Linked DNA regions of Pontibacter akesuensis. The protein of the gene in region 1 interacts with the protein of each later gene in a pairwise test. Links are inferred from orthologs where the notes say so. Each region holds a gene or a part of one and is shown on either strand. Other genes may lie near its edges. The genes, in order: ruvC and ruvA.

Region 1 (10,627 bases):
TTATAGTAGTTCTGCAGCTTGCCAATCAGCACAAAGGCCAGCACCTTATTGTTGTGCAGCACCGGAATCACGATGTCAAAGCAGCGCCACTTCTTATCAACCTTCAGTTTCGAAATCTTCGTGATTTCCTTTACCTGCAGCATCTCTTTGGGCAGCGTCAGCTTGTTGAAATCGTGCTCGGTACCTGAGGAGTTAACCATGCAGGCCCAGTCCCCGTCGTGCACGTACAGCACCAGCTGCCGGATCTGCAACTGGGCAAGCAGCGTAAACCGGTAAATCTTGTACAGGGCGTTCTCTGGCAGGTTCGCGTTAATGGCCTGAGTTATCTCAAGCAAAGCAGTTAACTCCAGCTTCTTCAGGTTCAACTCCTGCTGCGGATTCGGTAAAGGTATATCAGGCATTTGATATCGGAATTTTAGGATCGTAAGCATCGCGCAGGCCATTGCCAAGCAGGTTGAAGGCCAGCACCAGCAAACTGATACAAATACTAGGTAAAACTACTAAAAAAAGGCCAGCTTTGGCACCTATCAACTGGAAGCCCTCATTCACCATCATGCCCCACGAAGGCGCAGGTGGCTGCACGCCCAGGCCCAGGAAACTTAGGCCCGCCTCGATAAGTATGGCCGAGGCAAAATTTGCTGTGGCAATAACTATCAAAGGTCCCGTCATGTTTGGCAGCAGGTGCCGAAAAATCATTTTATACTGCGGCACACCCAGCACCTGGGCTGCCTCCACATAGGTTTTCTCCTTCAAACTTAAGATCTGGCCCCGCACCACGCGCGCTACCTCCACCCACATGGTAAGCCCCACCGCCACGAAAGCCACCCACACGCCTTTGCTGTCGATGGCCAGGCTGATGGCGATTACGAGCATAATGCCCGGCACCGACCAAACCACCGTCATCAGGAAGAGCATGAGCTTGTCCACCCATCCCCCAAAATAGCCTCCCGTCGCTCCGATCAGTACGCCGATGACGAGGGAGATCAGCACCGCCACAAACCCAATTCCAAGAGAGATGCGTGTACCAAGTATAAGCCTGCTCAATACATCGCGGCCGGCTTTATCAGTTCCTAAAAGGAAAGTTCTTTCGGACAAATAGTCTTGCTCTATTCTTGCTTCAATTGTTTCTTTATCAGCCCCTTCAGCAGCATCACCGGAAAACAACTTTAAGTCGAACACCCGCTCCTGATCGGCCTGGGCGTTGTTGCTGCGCAGTGGCTGCACCACCAAACTATCGCCCCTAAACGAAAAGCTTTCGATCGGCACCTCCAGGTAACCGGCCGGCTGCCCGAATAGCATCAGTTCCAGCGGGCTCACCTCCTCTGCCTCACCCACGGCTGTAGGCACGCGCAGTACCTGTGTGGCAAAACCGGGTTGCTTTTTCTGTATCTGCACCAACCCGTTGTTCGCATTGGGCGTGTTATCAGGCATGATCAGGTAACCAAGTATAGCCACCAGCACAGCCACCACAATAACCACCAGACCAATCATAGCAGGCTTGTTCTGCAGCAGGCGCTGCCGAATGTAGTAGGAAGGCGGACGCGACACTGGCGCGGCTTTGGTGATTGTCGCCATTTAGATAGAATTATGCACCACTAACCCCGCTTTGGTGGCCAGGTAGAAATAAGCGTGGCAGTGTTGGCCGAAGCTCCCCTCCTCATACTCGTGCTCAGTATCCTGGTCGGGGTAAAGAATCTTGACATAGCCGCGCTTGATCAACGCCTGCAATGCCGCACACAGCTCCTCATCCGTCAGCGACAGGGTGCTTTTCAAATCCGGGTAGGAGGTGACGAAGTATAGCTCGTCTAGTACGTCAAATTCGTTTTCTGTCATGGGGTTCTGATGGTCCGGCCTTTCCAGCTGTAGCGGCCAAAAAGGCCTAGAACAGCTGTAAAAACCACGTACGGTATGTACACCAGCTGCAGCGGCAAAGCGTACCATAAGAACTGCTTTTTGCCCATGAAGCCAAGTATAGAATTTAAAAATAAGCAATCGATGGCAAACTTGGCAACATATCCGCATAAAAAGACTTTCAGGGACATGTCGCCCCATATAACCAGCGGAATGGCCAGGAACAGCAGGAAGTTCACCAGGAACACGCACACCGCTACCAGTTGCACCTGCAGGCTCTGATACGACTTCCACTTGCTCGCCCACCTTACCCGCTGCTGCACAAAGGAATTCAGCGACTTACGCGCTTCAGTATAAACAATAGCTTTACTTGATTTCAGAAACCTGACGCGACCCGGGAAGGCCTTGTGCACCTTGTGCAGCAGGAACTCATCATCGCCGGAGGCAATGCTTTCGTTGCCCGTAAAGCCTCCCACCTCCTTAAATATTTCTTTGGTGTAAGCCAGGTTGGCGCCATTGCACATGTTTGGCTTATGCAGGGCGATGGAGGCCCCACCCACCCCGACCAGGGAGGCAAACTCCACCAACTGCATCCGCTCGAAATGGGTGGGCGTAGGATGAAAGCAAACGGGGCCGCTGATGAAGTATGGCTGCTCCGTCTCATACAGGTGAGCGTACTCCCGCAGCCACTCCGGCCCTACCCGGCAGTCCCCATCCGTAAACACCAGTAGCTGCCCCTGCGCCTGTTCCACCCCCAATTGCACGGCGGCTTTCTTTCCTTCTTGTTTAACATAATCCTGCAACTGCAGAAGCTTCACGGATAAACCTGTTGCACGTATAAACTGCTGTACCTGTTCTTTGGTGTTGTCTGTGGAGTGATCATCCACCACGATTACCTCCAGCAGTTCCTGTGGAAAATGCTGCTGCTCCAGGTCACGCATTAAGTACATAATTTGCTCATACTCATTACGAACAGGTATGATGACTGAAATTTTAATTGAAGGTTGATAGAGAGCAGGCGTAGCCGTATCAGGCAGCTTGTACCAGGCCAGCCAGCGGCGAAGAATCACCCAGGCGTACCAAAAGATCGAGCCGGCCAGCAACCAGCTCACGCGGCCACTCCCTTTCGGATAAGGCGAAGGCGCAACACGAAGAACAGCCCCACTACACTGGGCACCGCAATATTGAGCAGCCAAAGGCTTAGGCTGGCACTTAGCACCTGCAGGCGCTCCTGCCCCAGCAAGCCAAACAAGTACATGGCTGACAGCTCCCGCACCCCCAAATCAGACAGCAAGCTCACCGACGGCACCACCGATTTAAGGAAGAAGGTGCCGGACACGCCGCTGAGGTACTGCACCGGGCTAAGGCGCACATCGAACAAAACCAAGAGAAGTATAAACTGTAGCAGGAACACGGCATAGCGCCCCAGCGAGAGCCACAGCAGCCGCGTCATTTCTACCGAAGTATAGCGCCCCATGATGGAGACATAGGGAACAAAGGACCGCAACGGTTTAACGGCCGCCACTACCGCCACCATCGCCTTCGCATTGTAGAGCAGCAGCAGCATTGCTACAGAGAGCGCAGCCAGCAGTACCAGCAGGCTTAACGCCACGCCGGGATACGCTTGCCAGCCAAACACGAAGATGAAGTACAGGAAGCCGGATGAGCCTGCAAGCACGGTGGCCACCAGCTGGCAGAACCTCCCGATGAAGATGGCACCAACGGCCTCCAGCCGCTGCCGGCTTTTCAGCTCCAGCACACGGCCGGCATAGTCGCCGAGGCGGTTCGGGGTGATGAAGCCCAAGGTAAGGCCCACCATCACGGCCCTATAGGCCCTTAAGAAGGAAATAGGCTCCAGTTTTTGACCCAGCAGCTGCCACTTGCGCGCCTCAAAGCCCCAGTTGAGGGGAATCAGCAGGGCGGTAAGTATAAACAGGAAGCGCAGCGGGCTTTCAAGGGCCCGGCGCAGAATTCCTCCCCAGCTTAAAAAAGCATCGGGCGCGGTAAAAATAGCCTGGTACAGCAGAAACAGGGTCAGCCCCACCACCGCCCCTTTGCCGAGCAGCAAAAGGATTTTTTTGTTTGGTTTGATGTTCAAGATAATGTCTAAATTTGCACTCCAATGGTTTACTCTTCCGCACTTCCGCCCAACAAATTAATTCTTGGCATCGACCCCGGTACACAGATTATGGGCTATGGCCTTATTGAAGTGACTGGAACGAAGGTCCAATTGCTGCAATACGGCGTCATCAACCTCAAAAGCTACAGTAATCACGCCATCAAGTTAAAGAAAATTTTTGACCGCATGATACAGCTCATCGACGAGTACCTTCCCGACGAGCTGGCCATTGAGTCTCCTTTCTTTGGTGTGAATGTGCAGAGTATGCTCAAATTAGGCCGCGCGCAGGGAGTAGCCATTGCCGCTGCCCTCTCCCGTGATATTCCTTATGTGGAGTATGCGCCTAAAAAGATCAAACAGTCTATCACAGGCAACGGCAACGCTTCCAAAGAGCAGGTGGCCAGCATGCTGATGCAGATCCTCAATATAAAAGAAGCTCCCAAGCTACTCGATGCGACAGATGCGCTTGGTGTGGCTCTTTGCCACCACTACCAGAAAGGCAACAATGCCAAGCAAGGCGGCAAATCATGGAAGAGCTTCGTTACGGATAATCCGGACAGGCTGGCGGGGAAGTAGCTTGCGCATCTGCTCTATTTCTGGCGCAAACGTTCGCTTGTGACTTCAACCGCTCGGACTTTGTGCAGTTTAAAGTACCATAGCCGCTGCTTATTGCAACTTTAGACAAGCTATATTTTCTAGCCGCCGTTCACCCTCCAGTTCCCAAATACCCACTGTTTCACCTTTGGCTTTGGAGCGCTCACGGCCGCGAGGCCCCGTCTTGGGGGTAGGAGCCCTCGATAAGGGTATCGCGCTGGGACCTTTTCTTTGCTCGCTGGCGCATCGCAATCCCGCTCACGCGGGACCGAAAAACTCCAAAGGCGCTCAACCCAAGGACTGGAAACAATTCAGCTAACTAAGACTGTAGGGATGCAACTTAGGCTAAGTCCCCCTTTGAAGGGGGTAGGGGGATGTTTATACTTCTGCAGAATACTCCCGCTAGGAATAAATACCCAATACTAAATATTTACTTATAGTAATAAATTTGGAGAATTGATCCTGCACGTCGGCACAAGCGGACACTTGTGCCAGAAACTGAAACAGGCAGGGCCGGCAGTATACTTGCCGGCCCTGCCTGTTTTGTCTTTTTCCAGATAGGTTAATCGGCCTGATAGGCTTCTCTGATTTTTTCGGCTACGGCCTCAAACTCTTTTTTGCTAAACTTCTGTTTGTTGGCGAAGTTCATGTCCTGCATGCTGTTGAGCGGGATCAGGTGCACGTGTGCATGGGGCACCTCAATGCCTACCACGGCCACGCCAATGCGCTTGCACGGCACGGCTTTCTCCACGGCGGCGGCTACCTTTTTGGAAAAGGCCATCAGGCCCAGGTACAGGTCGTCGTCCAGGTCGAAGAGGTAATCGATCTGCTGCTTCGGTATAACTAACGTATGGCCTTTGGTGGTGGGAAACACGTCCAGGAAGGCAAGGTAGCGGTCATCCTCTGCTATTTTGTAGGCAGGTATCTCCCCGTTAACAATCTTAGTGAATATCGAAGCTTCCATGGTTTTAGCGGCTGATTTCCAAAATTTCAAACTCTAGTTTTCCGGCGGGCACCGTTATCTCGGCTACATCGCCTACGGATTTGCCCAGCAGGCCTTTCCCGATTGGTGATTTCACGGAGATTTTTCCTGCCGCAAGGTTTGCCTCTTCCTCTGCCACCAGCACATAGTCCATCACCATGTTATTCTTCAGGTTCTTGATTTTCACCTTTGAGAGGATCAGGGCCTTGCTGCTATCCAGGTTCGTCTCGTCTATCAGGCGGGCATTGCCTACCACTTCCTCCAGCTTCGAGATCTTTAGTTCCAGGTGGCCCTGAGCGTCCTTGGCTGCATCGTACTCAGCATTCTCACTTAGGTCACCTTTGTCGCGGGCTTCGGCCAGTTGGCGCGCTACTTCAGAGCGACCCTTGGTCTTGAGCTCTGCTAACTCTTCTTTCAGCTTTTTCAGCCCTTCAGCAGTGTAATAACTAATGTTGCTCATTGTATGATTTTCACGTTTTGAAACACAAAAAACAAAAAGAACGGTTATGGCGTGCATAACCGTTCTTTTTGCCAAATATGTAAAATTATTTAGTTCTTTTCCAGTGCGGCGGCAAGTATAAAGATCAACGTGCCACCACGTATAGCATAAGCGTAAGTGCTACTGTTTTTTACGCAAACAGGCTCCTCCCGTTTCGCGCGCTAGTATAGCAAAGGTATAAAATCCAGTGTAGAAAGTGTAATTTAATTTTCCACCGCATATTCTACGTATTTATACTTGTATAAGTATAAAACGCAAGTGTAAAGATACTGTTTCAGCGCTTTTGCTCTTAAATCTCACCTTGCTTTGCTAAATTATTCAAATCTGTCCCGATGCTTCTAAAAGCTTTTTTGCAGCAGTTTTATACTTTCCCTTTGATCAGTTATTCTCCTTCAGTAACTGTGCAATTTTCTGCACCAGCACCTCGTTGATCTTCACGTAGGACTCATGCGTCCAGCCGGCAATGTGGGGCGTCAGGATCACGTTGGGGGCAGCGGCCAGATAACCGAATGTCTGTTGCTGTTGTGCGGTTAAGGTCGATAACTTTTCATTTTCCAATACATCAAGCGCGGCTCCTTTTACCCTTCCCGATTTCAGGTGATTCACCAAGGCCTGCTGGTCCACCACATCGCCGCGGGAGGTGTTTAAAAACCAGATGGGCTTCCGGAAAACGTTGAAAAAGGTATCATCAACAAACTGCAGGTTATTGGCAATATACGGAATATGCAGGCTTACCACATCAGCCTCCGCCTGCAGTTCCTCCAGCGACACACAGGCGACGGGTGCACATACTTTTTCAGGGGCATAACGGTCGTAGGCGAGCAGGCGGCAGTTAAAGCCCTGTAACACGCGCGCAAAGCTTTGCCCCATGTTGCCGAAGCCGATAATGCCCACCGTTTTACCGCTAAGCTCCTCACCCCTGTTTTCTTCCCGCAGCCATACTTTGTTCTGCACTTGGCTGTGGCTGCGCGAAACATTACGAAGCAGCGACAGCAATAAACCCAGCGTAAATTCTCCTACAGCCTGGCTGTTGCCCTCATTCGCTCCCAGCACCCGAATACCTTGCTGCTCCAGCTGCTCCACGTCAATGTTATCAAGCCCCGCTCCTGCCCTTGCCACAAATTTGAGATTATCAGCCAAGGCAACCGTTTCAGGGGTAATGCGCATCTTAGATCGAACAATCAGCCCGTCCATACTTACCAAGGCTTCTTTTACCTGAATCGGTGCCATGTTCGGCTCATATACAGCCTCCACTCCTATACTTTCCAGCAGCGGAAAAATGCTGTGGTGCAGCTCGTCGATGATCAGGACTTTGGGTTTGGAGAGGCTCATCTAAGTATAAGGCAGGATTTAAGTTGATCGAAAAGTATAGGATGCTGTGTGCTGGCGGCAACACTGGCGAAACCACAAAGTTTAGTTACAGGGCACTATAGAGCATGTGCGCCACACCAAAATAAATAGCAAGGCCAAGCAAGTCGTTGGCGGTGGTGATGAATGGTCCGGCGGCCACGGCAGGGTTGATGCCAAACTTATCCAGCACCATGGGCGTGATCGTTCCCATCAGCGAGGCCAGCATCACGACCGAAAACAGCGCAATAGACACCACCAACGACAAAGGCACATCGCGGCGGAACAGGTAGGTAAGCGAGAAAACCAGCAGGGAAATGATCGCGGCATTGAACAGCGCCACCAGCAACACCTTCAGGAAACGTTTGCCAAGGTTGTCAAACATAACTTCGTTACTCGAAAGCGTTTGGATGATGATGGACGAAGATTGAATGCCCACGTTACCGCCGGTTGCCGTGATCAGGGGCACAAACAAGGCCAATGCAGGCAGCAGGGCAATATCAGCCTCAAAAATACCCATAAACTGGGCAGCCAGCATACCACCCACCATGCCGATCACAAGCCACGGCAAACGAGCGCGCGAAATGCGCAGCACGCTGTCATCTTCCTCCACGTTTTCGGTGATACCCGTCATGAGCTGGCGGCTTAACTCGGCCTGCTCCTGCATCACGTCCACCATGTCGTCGATGGTTATGCGGCCCAGCAGGCGCCCTTGGATGTTCACCACAGGAATTGCCTCCAGGTCGTAACGCTGCATCACGCTTACCACCTCGCTCTCATCCTTGTAAGACTCGATGGAAATCACATCCTCGCTGTAGATATCCCTCACCTGGGCGTCATCCTTCGAAAGAAGCAGTTTTTTCACACTTACCCGGCCCACCAAAATGTCGCGGTTGTCTACCACGTATACCGTGTAAAACCGCTCCACCTGCTCAGCCTGACGCCTGATTTCATCTATACACTGGCGCACGCGCCAGTTCAGGTTAACTTTGATAAGCTCTTTTGCCATCAAACCACCCGCACAGTCTTCCTCGTAATGCAGCAGGTCAAGTATAGCGGCGGCTTTCTCCTCGTTCTCCAGCAGGGCAATCACCTCCTCGCGCGTCTGCACCGACATCTCGTTTAGAATGTCCACCGCGTCATCCGAGTCCATGAGGTTGACGTAGCGCGCCACCTCCTCGCTCGTGAAGTTGTCGAGGAATTCAGAGCGTACGTCGTAATCCAGGTCTGAGAGAATTTCGGAACCTAATTCGGCCGGCAGTATGTCCAGCACAAACCGCGATTCGTTTGCATCCAGCTCGTACAACACCGTGGTGATATCGGCAGGGTGCATGTCTTCCATCGTGCCCAGGATATAGTCTTTATCCCGGCGTTCAATGGCCTGCTCTACCTCTTCAATATACTCACGTGTTATCTCTACCTGCATGTGGGGTGCTTTTTAAGTATTCTGATGTTGCTCTACTAATTGCGTCAGCGTCACAAACTCCTGTACCGACAGCTGCTCCGGCCGCTCGTTAAATACGGGCAGGGCTGTCACCTCGGCAGGCATGTTAAAGCTTCGAAGAGAGTTACGCAGCGTTTTGCGGCGTGTTCCGAAACTAAGCTTCACCACCTGCCGGAAAAGCTTCTCATTACAGTCCAGCTTCTCCACCTCGTTGCGCACTAGCCTGATAACGGCTGACTTCACCTTCGGCGGTGGATTGAACACATGCTCAGCCACCGTGAATTTATACTCTATGGTATAAAACGCCTGCAGCAGCACGCTCAGGATGCCGTATACTTTGGATCCCGGCGGAGAGGCCAGCCGCTCGGCCACCTCCTTCTGTATCATACACACCACTTCCGGCACCACATCGCGGTGATCCAGCACCTTAAAGAATATCTGGCTGGAGATGTTGTAGGGGAAGTTGCCGATGATGGAGAATTTACCCGGGAACAGCGTGCTCAGGTCCGTCCGCAGAAAGTCGGCCAAAACTATGCGTTCGCCTAATTCCGGGAAATGCTCCTGCAGGTACACAATGGATTCCTTGTCGATGTCGAGGATCGTGGTGCTGTACTCCTGGTGCTGCAGCAGGTATTTGGTAAGCACACCCATGCCGGGCCCTATCTCCAGTACGTCCTTCACGCCCTGGGGCAGTGTGAGCTGCTCCACAATCTTTGCGGCTATGTTCTGGTCCACCAGAAAGTGCTGGCCCAGGTGCTTTTTTGGTCTTACGTTTCCCAATTGGTGCTGTTTATTGTTCTGATGCACAAAAGCATACTTCTGCGCCCAGTCCCGTTATACCTTTATTGTATACGCCATAGCGGTCCGGCAGCAACAGCAGCCTTTTCGCTTTCCGTATTATACTTACTATATTGCAACCCAAAGATACGAACGACAGATGCCAACACAACTTAAATACAACACAAGCTTAACGAAAAATGCGAACCTGGCGCTGCTGGTGGCCTCCGGCGAGGCGGCACAGCTAAGCGAGCTGCAGCCCGAGGAGCAGGCGTACGTGCAACAGCAGGTGCAGCAGGAGAGCAAGTTGATCCTGTTGAACCGTTACTCCCACCGTGTATACGTGGTGGTAGCGCCCGAAGCCAAAACAGACGCAGCCCGGAACGAGGCAGTACGTCAGGCCGGCTCCACATTGCTAAAGCAACTGAAGGCAGACAAAGTAGAAGAGATCGTCCTACTTGATAAAACTGGAACCGGTGCTGGTTTATACCTGGCCGAGGGCCTTTACCTGAGCAACTACACCTACTTCAAGCATAAAACGAAGGATGTTAAGCCCAGCCCGCTGCAACGTATAACCATAGCTGATGCTTCGGTAACGGAAGCGCAGGTACAGGAGCTGGCGCATGTGCTGGAGGCGGTAATAGAGGCCCGCAACCTGGTGAACGAACCGCACAGCCACCAGTCGGCCACGCAATTCAGCGAGCAGCTGGAGGAACTGGCAGATGCGGCAGGCTTTAAAATTGAGGTGCTGGACGAGATTAAAATTCAAACCCTGAAGATGGGTGGACTGCTAGCCGTAAACCAGGGCAGCGAAGAGCCGCCTACCTTTAATATACTGGAGTGGAAGCCGGAGGGAGCAAAAAACACAAAGCCTTACGTGCTGGTGGGCAAAGGCGTGGTATACGATACAGGAGGATTAAGCCTGAAGCCAACGCCGCAGTCGATGGACTACATGAAGTCTGACATGGCTGGCGCGGCCGCTGTGGCAGGTATCTTATATGCTGTGGCCAAAAA
Region 2 (10,910 bases), 1.2 Mb from region 1 along the record:
CTAAATTACAACCTCATTTGTTAATATGCAACACAAGGTAAAAAAACGATCACTTAGTGAATCTGTGTATTACTATACTTCTATTTAAAGATAAAGGTTGCAATATATTTTTACCTTCTACCCTAATAACAGCAAATACAGCCTGTAAGTTGCTTTTTGGTTGTAAATTAACAGCGGCTCTGCTAATTTCAGCACTTCCTGCCTGAGTACAAATATCCCATGCCTTTCGTGTGCCTACATCATCTATATACAAGGGTTGTGCCAACTTGGTACTCAGGCGCAACAACCTGATAATCAACAGCAGCATCCGACAGGCCCCTCAAACACATTCCAAGGGTGGGAATAACAGGACATGTACTTTCCAAATTCAGGAAGCCCGCAACAGGGGGAAATACAGCTTTGCGGGTGACGGAAAAATATGGGGTAAAACCGGGCAGCTGATTTGACTCGTACGTATGGGGAAGGCCATTTAATAAAATCCTTGCTGCGGCGCACTTTAAACTTATACTGCCTGTTATGGGTTTATTAAAAATATAGCCTTAATTTTGTATCACACTTTTAAACATTAATGATATGGTTATCACCAACGTTTTCTTATTTCTGGGAGGCCTGGGAGGCACGGAAGTTTTACTTATCCTGCTTGCCATTCTGTTGCTTTTTGGTGCCAAGCGTATTCCTGAGCTAGCCAAAGGTCTGGGCCGCGGTATCCGTGAGTTCAAAGATGCCACCAAGGAGATCAAGAATGATATCGAAACTTCAGTGAAGGACGATAACTCGACCACGAAGTAATAGTTTAGAAAGAATATAAGGTAGCAACACCATGTGCCTTACCACTGTTTTCCTTTTCCTGGGGGACCTGGGATTAGGAGAAATGATGGTCGTTATGACCGCATTCTTATTGTTGTTTGGCGCCGACAAGATTCCCGGCTTCGCCCGCTCCATGGGGCGCGGCATCCGTGAGTTTAAGGACGCAACAAATGAAATTAAGCACGAACTAGAGCAATCCATTAAAGACGACCCTAAGTCCAAAAAAGATTGAGACAGTATAACTCGCTCCGCGACATCCGCACAGACATGGCCAATGGGCAGGTTTCGTGCCGGCAATTGGTAGAACACTACCTGCACAACATAAAAGAGAAAGCCCAGCTAAACGCTTTTCTGGAAACATTTGAGGAGGAGGCACTTGCGCAGGCAGATGCTGTAGACCAGAAAATATCCAATGGCACGGCCGGCAAACTCGCCGGTATGGTGATTGGGCTAAAAGACGTGCTGGCTTACAAAGACCACAGCCTGCAGGCCTCCAGCCAGATATTGAATGGCTTTAAGTCGCTTTATACCGCCCCTGCCGTGCAGCGCCTGCTGGATGCCGATGCCATTATAATCGGTCGCCAGAATTGCGATGAGTTTGCCATGGGCGCTTCCAACGAGAATTCCTCTTTCGGTGATGTGTTAAACGCTGATGCCCCTGCCCGCGTGCCCGGAGGATCTTCGGGCGGATCGGCTGTGGCCGTGCAGGCAGACCTGTGCCTTGCCTCCATTGGCTCTGACACCGGCGGCTCCGTGCGCCAGCCCGCTTCTTTCTGCGGTGTGGTAGGCTTCAAGCCTACATACTCCCGCATCTCCCGCTATGGCCTCATCGCCTACGCTTCTTCCTTCGACCAGATCGGCTTTATCACCAAAAGTGTAGAGGATGCTGCGTTGTTGCTGGAAGTAGTGGCCGGACCGGACGGACTTGACAGCACCGCCAGTCAGCGTGAAGTGCCTGCCTACAGTGAGCTGCTACAGGCCGATAAGAAGTATAAGATTGGCTACATCCGCGACTGCTTTGAGCGTGAGGGGTTGGACACCGAAGTAAAGGACGCCATCCTGAATGTAAAAGACATGCTGAAGGATGCCGGGCATGAGGTGGAGCCAGTGGAGTTCCCGTACCTGGACTACATGGTGCCAACCTACTATATCCTGACCACCGCCGAAGCCAGTTCTAACTTGGGCCGCTTTGACGGCGTGAAGTATGGCTTCCGCTCCGACAACGCTACAGACCTTACATCACTCTATAAAAAGACCAGGGCCGAGGGCTTTGGCCACGAAGTACAGCGCCGTATTATGCTCGGCACCTTTGTGCTTAGCGCCGACTATTATGACGCCTACTATACTAAGGCACAGAAAGTAAGGCGCTTGATAAAAGAGAAGACCGACGAGTTGCTTCAGGCATATGATTTCCTTATCTTGCCTACTGCTCCTACTACAGCCTTTAAGCTGGGAGAGAATACAGCAAACCCGTTGGCCATGTACCTGGCCGATATTTTTACGGTGCAGGCCTCTTTAGCCGGTGTTCCAGCCATCTCTATCCCAGTTGGCCGCGACACCAACGGATTGTCCATCGGGTTGCAGTTAATGACGCGTTCTTTTGAGGAGCCGGCTTTACTTGCCTTCTCGAATTATATACTGGACAAGATATCCGTTGAAGCATAAACCATATCATGACCTACAGTAAGTTCTTTACATTGCTTGCGGCTATGGCTGGCAGCATCTGGGCAGTTGATGCCCAGGCTGCCAGCCATAGCCTTTTGTTTGAAGCCCCTTTGGTATCACCCAAAGATTCGCTGAAGCCTGGTGCCGTGCAACTCACCCCCGAGGAGCTGGCTTTGCTCGTAGAAATTATCCCCAACGAGCCCGACGAGGTAATTGCAGACCGCCTGAGCTGCCTGGACTCTGAGATTCCGCTCGTGTTCAACAACTATGTAAGGAACTTCATCGATTACTTTACCATCCGCAACCGCAAGTATACGCGAACCATGCTGCAGCGCGAGAACGTGTACTTCCCGCTTTTTGAGAAATACCTCAAGAAGTACGACATGCCGGATGAACTTAAATACCTTTCCATTGTAGAGTCAGGCCTCTCGCCAAAGGCGCAGAGCCCAGTGGGTGCCGCGGGTCTGTGGCAATTTATGAAACCCACAGGCCGTGAATATGGCTTGGAGCAAACTTCTTTCACGGATGAGCGCCTTGACCCGGAAAAGTCCACGGATGCGGCCATGCGTTTTCTGCGCCGCCTGCACAAGTACTACGACGGCGATTGGGAATTGGCTTTGGCAGCGTACAACTGTGGCCAGGGCAACGTGAACAAAGCAATTCGCAGAGCCGGCGGGGGCAAAAAAACATTTTGGGAGATCTTCCCATACTTGCCGCGCGAAACCCGGGGCTATGTACCTAGTATGACGGCCGTGCGCTATGCCATGAACTATGCCGGGGAGCACAACATTTTCTCCGACTCTATACTTTACGCCCCGCAGGTGGATTACCTGGAGGTAACGCAGGCCATGGACCTGGAGAAACTGGCCTGGGAACTGCACCTGACGCCGGGGGAACTGATGGCGCTGAACCCGGAAATCACCAAAACAAAGCTACCAGATCAGAAAAACAACTATAAACTGCGCGTACCAGCAAACCGTGCCGCGTTGCTGGCCTCCGCTGCCGATAAGAGGTGTATTCTGATGGCTGCCGCGCCCGTGGCACCACAACCTAAGCCGCAGGAGACGCCTGTTATGCTTGCCGCTGTAAAGAAGGAAGCTGAGCCGGCAACGGAAACAGAGGCAACGTCCAGCCTGGAGAAAACAACTTATACGGTACAGCGCGGCGACAACCTGACACAGATAGCCCAACGCCATAACGTAACCATTGAGCAGCTAAAGGAATGGAACAACCTGGCCAGCAACAAGCTGATGCCGGAACAGAAGCTGCAGTTACTGCAGCCTGCACAGGCCGCCGAACCAGTTGTCAGCACCCCTGTGGTTTTAGCCTCCAACAAAACAACCACAAAGGAAACCCCGGCTAAACAGATCGTGCAGCCGCAGGAGCAGTTAATTCACCATGTGCAGCCGGGGGATACGCTCTGGCAAATCTCCAGGAAGTATAACGGCATTCCAGTGGAGCAGATAAAGAAGCTGAACAACCTGAAAGATAACGCCATCAAGCCCGGGCAGAAACTCATCCTGAGCTAGGCCACTGTAGAAGCAACAAACAAAAGCACCTTCTCTTCAGAGGGTGCTTTTTAATTTTCAGAGGCAATGGCATTTCCCCGCATCAAAAAAAACACAAAACCTGCCTGCCTGAGTTATGCACCGCTTATCTTTGGAGGCTCAACTTTGGATTAACCGTATTTTCTTACAAAATTGGTCTTTAGCCAAATAAGGTTTGCTTAAAGCAGCTACACTTTAACCCAGGTGAGCGAACAACTATTACACACCACACGCATTTATGATTAAAGTTAACAGAGAGGATGCCCTGAACTACCACATGGAGGGTAAACCAGGCAAGATTGAGGTAGTACCCACCAAGATGGTAAGCACGCAGCACGATTTGGCCCTCGCATATTCTCCCGGCGTTGCCGAGCCTTGCAAAGAGATTCACGCAGATAAAGACAATGTATACAAATATACCGCCAAGGGAAACTTGGTGGGCGTTATATCAAATGGTACAGCGGTGCTGGGCCTGGGCAACATTGGCCCGGATGCCTCCAAGCCGGTGATGGAGGGAAAAGGCGTACTGTTCAAAAAGTTCGCAGGCATCGATGTGTTTGACATCGAGATTGACTGTAACGACCCCGAGGAGTTCATCCGCATCGTGAAATCGCTGGAGCCTACCTTCGGCGGCATTAACCTGGAAGACATTAAGGCCCCGGAAAGCTTCAAGATTGAGAATGCGCTGAAGGAGCAAATGAACATTCCGCTGATGCACGACGACCAGCACGGTACAGCCATTATCTCGGCTGCCGCTCTGCTGAATGCCCTGGAACTGACGGGGAAGAAAATCGGCGAGATCAAAATGGTAATCAATGGGGCCGGGGCCGCCGCCATTGCCTGCACCAAACTATACGTGGCCCTCGGTGCGCACCTCGACAACATCGTGATGTTCGACAAGGACGGCATCATACGCCCAGAGCGCAACGACCTTGATATTTACCGGGCGCAGTTCGTAACCATGCGCAAGATTGACACGTTGGCGGAGGCAATGCAGGACGCGGATGTGTTCGTTGGTCTTTCTGCCGGTAATGTGCTGGCACCGGAACTCGTAAAATTGATGGCCTCTGATCCGATCATCTTTGCCCTGGCTAACCCGGACCCGGAAATCCCTTATGAGGAGGCGATGGCTACCCGCGAGGACTTGATCATGGCCACGGGTCGCTCGGACCATCCAAACCAGGTAAATAACGTGCTGGGTTTCCCCTACATCTTCAGGGGCGCCTTGGATGTGCGTGCCACGGAAATTAACGAGTCCATGAAGCTGGCTGCCGTACACGCACTGGCTGAACTGGCAAAGGAGCCTGTGCCGGAACTGGTGCACAAGGCTTACGGCGACAACACCATTAACTTTGGCCGTTTATACCTGATCCCGAAGCCGCTGGACCCGCGCCTGATCACCACCATCTCCCCTGCCGTGGCAAAGGCCGCCATGGAGAGCGGCGTGGCGCGCAAGCCCATCACCGACTGGGAAGCCTACGAGGATGAACTGCGGGAGCGCATCGGCATTGACCAGAAACTGATGTCACGCATCACGATTCAGGCAAAGAAGGACGTGAAGACCGTTGTTTTTGCCGAGGCCGATCATTACAAAATCCTGAAGGCTGCCCAGATCGTAAACGAGCAGCGTATTGCTAACCCCATACTTCTGGGAAACCGCAAGCGCATCCAAGCCATCATCGACGAAAACAACATGGACCTGCAGGGCGTGCGCATCATAGACACGTATGAGGAAGGCGAAAAGCGTGCGGAGTTTGCCCAGATCCTGTTTGAGCGGCGCCAGCGCAAAGGCCTGACGCTGTTTGATGCCCAGCGTTTAATGCGCGACCGCAATTACTATGGCAGCATGATGCTGGACACCGGAGAGGCCGATGCACTGATCTCAGGCCTGACCCGCGATTACTCTAAAACCATTTCGCCAGCGCTGCAGGTGATCGGGGTGGAAGAGGGCATCAACAAGGTGGCGGGTATGTACATTATACTTGGCAAGAAAGAGCCGTATTTCTTTGCCGACACCACCGTAAACGTGAACCCAACCGCCGACGAATTGGTTGATATCATCGGTCTGACAGCCCGTACGGTACGCTTTTTTGATACAGAGCCACGCGTGGCCATGCTTTCCTACTCCAACTTCGGTTCGGTGGGTGGCGATATTCCGAGTAAAGGTGCCGAGGCTGTGCGCAAAGCCAAGCAACGCTACCCGGAACTGCTCATCGACGGGGAGATGCAGGCGAACACTGCTTTGAACCGCAACCTGCTGCGCGAGCATTATCCGTTCAGCGAGCTGGCAGAGAGAGGCGCCAACACGCTGGTGTTCCCAACGCTGGCATCCGGCAATATTGCCTACAAAGTGCTGCAGGAAATAGGCGGCGTAGAAGTGATTGGCCCGGTACTGATGGGCATGCGCAAACCAGTACACATTCTGCAGCTAGGCTCCTCTATTCGCGATATCGTGAACATTGTGGCTATTGCTGCGGTAGACGCCCAGAACTATAACAAGCAAAGTATATAGATGATAGCCTACATAGATGGCAAGTTAACGCACAAGGACCCCACTTACGTCATCATCGAAACGAACGGTGTGGGGTACCAGATCAAGATTTCGCTGAGTACGTATTCTGCCCTGCCTGCCGGTGAGCGCTGCAAGCTGCATACTATCCTGAACATAAAGGAGGATGCCCATACCTTGTATGGCTTTGCCACCATTGCCGAGAAAGACGCGTTCCTGCATTTGATATCGATCTCAGGCGTGGGCCCCAACACGGGGCTCATGATCCTGTCTTCGCTGTCGGTGGAGGAGATACAGCAGGCGATTGTGCGGGAGGATGTGCGCACTATCCAGAACGTAAAGGGAATCGGGGCCAAAACGGCTCAGCGCATCATCCTGGAACTAAAGGACAAAATCAAGAAAGAGGTGTTGCTATCCGATGTTTCGGCACCTGCTGCTTCGCACAATACAAACCGTGCCGAGGCGTTATCAGCATTAGTGACGCTGGGCTTCGCCAGAAACGTTGCAGAGAAAACACTCGACGCGATTATCAAGCGCGAAAGCGGCAGCCTGAGTGTGGAGGAGTTGATTAAGTTTGCTTTGAAGTCTTCATAAGAGAATATACCTGATTTTGATCTGGAAAAGTAAAAAGCACAACCTGCTGTTGATCCTGGTTGCTTCTATTTCTTTGCTTACCTGGCTGGCGCAGGCAGAAGGGCTGCGCACGTCCCACCGGTTTAAAACAGGCCTTCTCAAAAACCTGCTGGCACAGCAGGACACTGCCCGCAAGGACAGCACCAAGTATATTCCCAGCCGCAAGCCTACGTTTGTTCCATCCGACAGGTATGGCAGCCCCTTCGGCGCTCGGCCAAGCTCCTCTCCCTTGCTGCTGGGCCAGCCCAGCAACCTGCACCTGAACGTAGAGCTTGACGACAGCCTGCAGCAGTACAATATTACCGAGACAATCGGCGACAGCGTACTGTACCGTCCGCCCTCCTCCATGTCGCTGCGCGATTACTCAGAGTGGCAGCAGCGCGAAGCCATCCGCAATTACTGGCGCGCCAAGTCATCTGGTCTGGATGGCGAAAGCGTGGTGAGCAGCAACCGCCTGATTCCCAAGCTGTACATCAGCCCGATGTTCGACCGCATCTTTGGCGGCAACTACGTGGACATTCAGCCAAACGGAAACGTGTCGCTTAAATTCGGAGCGCGCTTTAACCGCAACGAGAACCCGACGATACCGCTTAGCCAGCAGCGCACCGGCGATTTCGACTTTGAGCAGAACATTTCCCTGAACCTGGTGGGCCAGATCGGCGAGAAACTGCGCCTGAACTTTAACTGGGACAACAACGCCAACTTCGACTTCGAGAACAACATGAAGTTGGATTACACGGGTTACGAAGAAGAGATTATCCGCAAGATAGAGGCCGGTAACGTAAGCCTGCCCCTGAACAACTCCCTGATAACGGGTGCGCAGAACCTGTTTGGTATCAAGGCGCAGCTGCAGTTTGGGCGATTAGGCGTAACCACCATTGCCTCCAGCCTGCGCGGCACCAACGATGAGGTCATTATCCAGAACGGCGGGCAGAACAGGCCTTTCGAGATTCGGGTGGATGAGTACGACCGTGACCGCCACTTCTTTCTGTCTCAGTTTTTCCGGGGCCGCTACAACGAGGCCCTCAGGCCTTTGCCCCTGGTAAACTCTGGCATCGTGATTCGCCGCGTGGAACTGTATGTGACCAACAACAGCCGCCAGACCGAGAACCTGCGTAACATTGTGGCTTACATGGACTTGGGTGAGGCTGACCCTTACCGTGAGCGCTTCGAAAATGGCCGCCCGGCCACCGCTCCGGCCGACAACCAGGCCAACACCTTGTACAGCCTGATTTCTCCCCCTAACAGCCAGGCACGTGACAACGCGCGGGTGGATAGTTACCTGCAGTCCTTAGGGCTGGAGAAGGGAACAGACTTTGAGCATGTGCGGGCGCGCAAGCTGGAGCCTAACGAGTACCGCTTTAACCCGCAGTTGGGCTATATCTCGCTTAACTCTGCCCTGCTGCCCGACCAGGTGCTCGGCATCGCCTTTGAGTATACGTATAACGGCAAGACCTACCAGGTAGGTGAACTGATCAACGATTACCAGAACCTGGACTCGGAGAAGGTGATCCACATGAAGTTGCTGCGCGCCACCAACCCATCCCTGAATTTCCCTACCTGGGATTTGATGATGAAAAACGTGTACGCGCTGGATGCCACGCAGGTAAACCGCGAGGATTTCAGGCTGCAGATCATCTACAAAGACGATGAGACGGGCGTGGACCTGACAAGTATAAAAGAGCCAAGCCCGATCCGGAACATACCCTTAGTGGAGGTCTTTAACCTCGACAACGTTAACTCCAACAACGACAGGCCGAGCGACGGCAACTTCGACTTCCTGCCTGGCATCACCATTGATACCGAGACAGGCCGTATCTTCTTCCCGCAGGTAGAGCCGTTCGGTGATTACCTGGCGAGCAGACTGGAAGGAAACCCCGCCCTGATAGACCAGTACGTGTTCCAGGAACTCTACGACCAGACACAGACCGATGCGCAGCAGAACAACGTAAAAGCAAAGTTCTACCTCACGGGCCGCGTTAAATCTACTTCTTCGGATGAAATTATGCTGCCGGGCTTCCAGATTGCGGAAGGCTCTGTGGTGGTATACTCGGGTGGCACCAGGCTGATAGAAGGCACCGATTACCAGGTGTTCTACGACCTTGGCCGCATCAAGATCCTGAACCCAAGTTACCTTAGCTCTGCCAACGACCTGCGCGTAACCTACGAGAAAGCCGAACTGCTGAACATACAGCCCCGCACCATGCTTGGCGCGCGCTTCGACTACCGCCTGAGCGATGATGTGAACATCGGAGCCACTGTGTTGCACCTGAATGAGCAGTCGTACATCAACCGGGTAAGTATAGGCGATGAGCCCACCAACAACACCATTTACGGCCTCGACCTGAACATGCAGAAGGAGTCGCGGATGCTGACACGGTTTGTGGATGCCATCCCGCTGATTCAGACCAAGGTGCCGTCGCTAATTACCTTCAGTGGCGAATTTGCCCAGTTGGCGCCCTCCAAGTCCAAATCAAGTGCAAACGAAGACGGTGCCTCTTACATTGATGACTTTGAAGGAGCCGAAACGCCTTATAACCTGGGTGGCTTTAACAACAGCACCTGGCGCCTGGCGGCCACACCGGCACCGCTGGTGCCTGGCCCTGGCCTGCAGTACTCCTACAACCGCGCAAAACTGGCCTGGTATACCATCGACCAGATATTTTACCGCAACTCAGACAACCGGAAGCCGGGAAGTATAACGGATGAGGAACTGAAGAACAACTACGTACGCGGTATTTGGAGAAACGAGCTATTCCCGAACCGCGACGCCGAAATAACTAATACTTACGAGTATACATTTGACCTGGCCTACTACCCTCGTGAGCGTGGGCAGTACAACTATAACCCGAACTTAACGACACAGGGCCTGCTGGCCGATGACCCGCGCAGAAACTGGGGTGGTATCAGCCGTGAGATTTCGTTTGACACTGACTTCGACAACGCCAACATCGAGTACATGGAATTCTGGCTGATGGACCCGTTCATTGCAGGCCAGTATGGTAGGGATGGCGCTTTTGGCAGTAATGTAAATCCAAAAGACCCGGGCCAGTTGGTGCTGAACCTCGGCAACGTATCGGAGGATGTGCTGGAGGATGACCTGTACGCGTTTGAGAACGGCTTGCCAACATCCGCAAACGATGCGCAGAACCTGAAGAAAACCGACTGGGGTCTTATTACGCAGCAGCAGTTCTTAACAGATGCCTTTACAGGTGTTCCTGGCGGACGCCAGTTCCAGGATATTGGTCTGGATGGCTTGAATGACGCCGCAGAGGCAGATTACTTCCGGCAGCCGTTCCTGAACCGGATAGCAGGTACACCACCGCAAAGCGTGGTGGATGATCCTTCTGCCGATAACTTCCTGCACCACCTCGACCCACGCTACGACCAGTTGAATGCGGGCGTGCTGCAGCGCTACAAGAACTACAACGGCATGGAGAATAACTCTCCGGAGAACAGCATTTACTCCAACTATGCCTTCCCCGACAAAGAAGACCTGAACGGCGACAACGTTATCAACGACCTGGAGCAGTACTTCGAGTACAAGATCAACCTAAGTCCGGAACAACTGGAGGTGGGCCAGAACTACATTGTAGATAAAGTAACCAGCACAAACGATAAGAACGGACAGCAGGTAACCTGGTACCAGTTCCGTGTGCCCGTGCGCCAGCCTACCGGCACCGTTGGCAACATCGATGGCTTTAAGTCGGTGCGCTTTATGCGCATGTACATGACCGGGTTTTCGGATC

The links.
Region 2: the proteins of ruvC (region 1) and ruvA interact in binary tests that used the Escherichia coli proteins (3 or more experiments, as listed by UniProt). The link is inferred for Pontibacter akesuensis from one-to-one orthologs.

What each region holds. Positions count from the first base shown.
Region 1 is NZ_CP014766.1:169,695-180,321, forward strand. What follows is about bases 3,044-5,759. They hold ruvC (crossover junction endodeoxyribonuclease RuvC), read left to right. Parts: upstream 3,044-3,973; coding sequence 3,974-4,546; downstream 4,547-5,759. Other genes in these bases: A0W33_RS00740 (lysylphosphatidylglycerol synthase domain-containing protein), read right to left, coding at 3,044-3,949; A0W33_RS00750 (HIT family protein), read right to left, coding at 5,127-5,528; greA (transcription elongation factor GreA), read right to left, coding at 5,533-5,759. Also shown: A0W33_RS00720 (PP2C family protein-serine/threonine phosphatase), read right to left, coding at 1-401; A0W33_RS00725 (ABC transporter permease), read right to left, coding at 394-1,575; A0W33_RS00730 (hypothetical protein), read right to left, coding at 1,576-1,833; A0W33_RS00735 (glycosyltransferase), read right to left, coding at 1,830-2,801; more of A0W33_RS00740, read right to left, coding at 2,960-3,043; more of greA, read right to left, coding at 5,760-6,006; A0W33_RS00760 (NAD(P)-dependent oxidoreductase), read right to left, coding at 6,424-7,377; mgtE (magnesium transporter), read right to left, coding at 7,463-8,818; 16S rRNA (adenine(1518)-N(6)/adenine(1519)-N(6))-dimethyltransferase RsmA, read right to left, coding at 8,831-9,616; A0W33_RS00775 (leucyl aminopeptidase family protein), read left to right, coding at 9,774-10,627.
Region 2 is NZ_CP014766.1:1,392,510-1,403,419, forward strand. What follows is about bases 5,328-8,326. They hold ruvA (Holliday junction branch migration protein RuvA), read left to right. Parts: upstream 5,328-6,531; coding sequence 6,532-7,122; downstream 7,123-8,326. Other genes in these bases: A0W33_RS05790 (NADP-dependent malic enzyme), read left to right, coding at 5,328-6,531; sov (T9SS outer membrane translocon Sov/SprA), read left to right, coding at 7,139-8,326. In the rest of the region: tatA (twin-arginine translocase TatA/TatE family subunit), read left to right, coding at 574-789; A0W33_RS05775 (Sec-independent protein translocase subunit TatA/TatB), read left to right, coding at 821-1,039; Asp-tRNA(Asn)/Glu-tRNA(Gln) amidotransferase subunit GatA, read left to right, coding at 1,036-2,472; A0W33_RS05785 (lytic transglycosylase domain-containing protein), read left to right, coding at 2,481-4,001; more of A0W33_RS05790, read left to right, coding at 4,258-5,327; more of sov, read left to right, coding at 8,327-10,910. UniProt on the Escherichia coli protein: The RuvA-RuvB-RuvC complex processes Holliday junction (HJ) DNA during genetic recombination and DNA repair.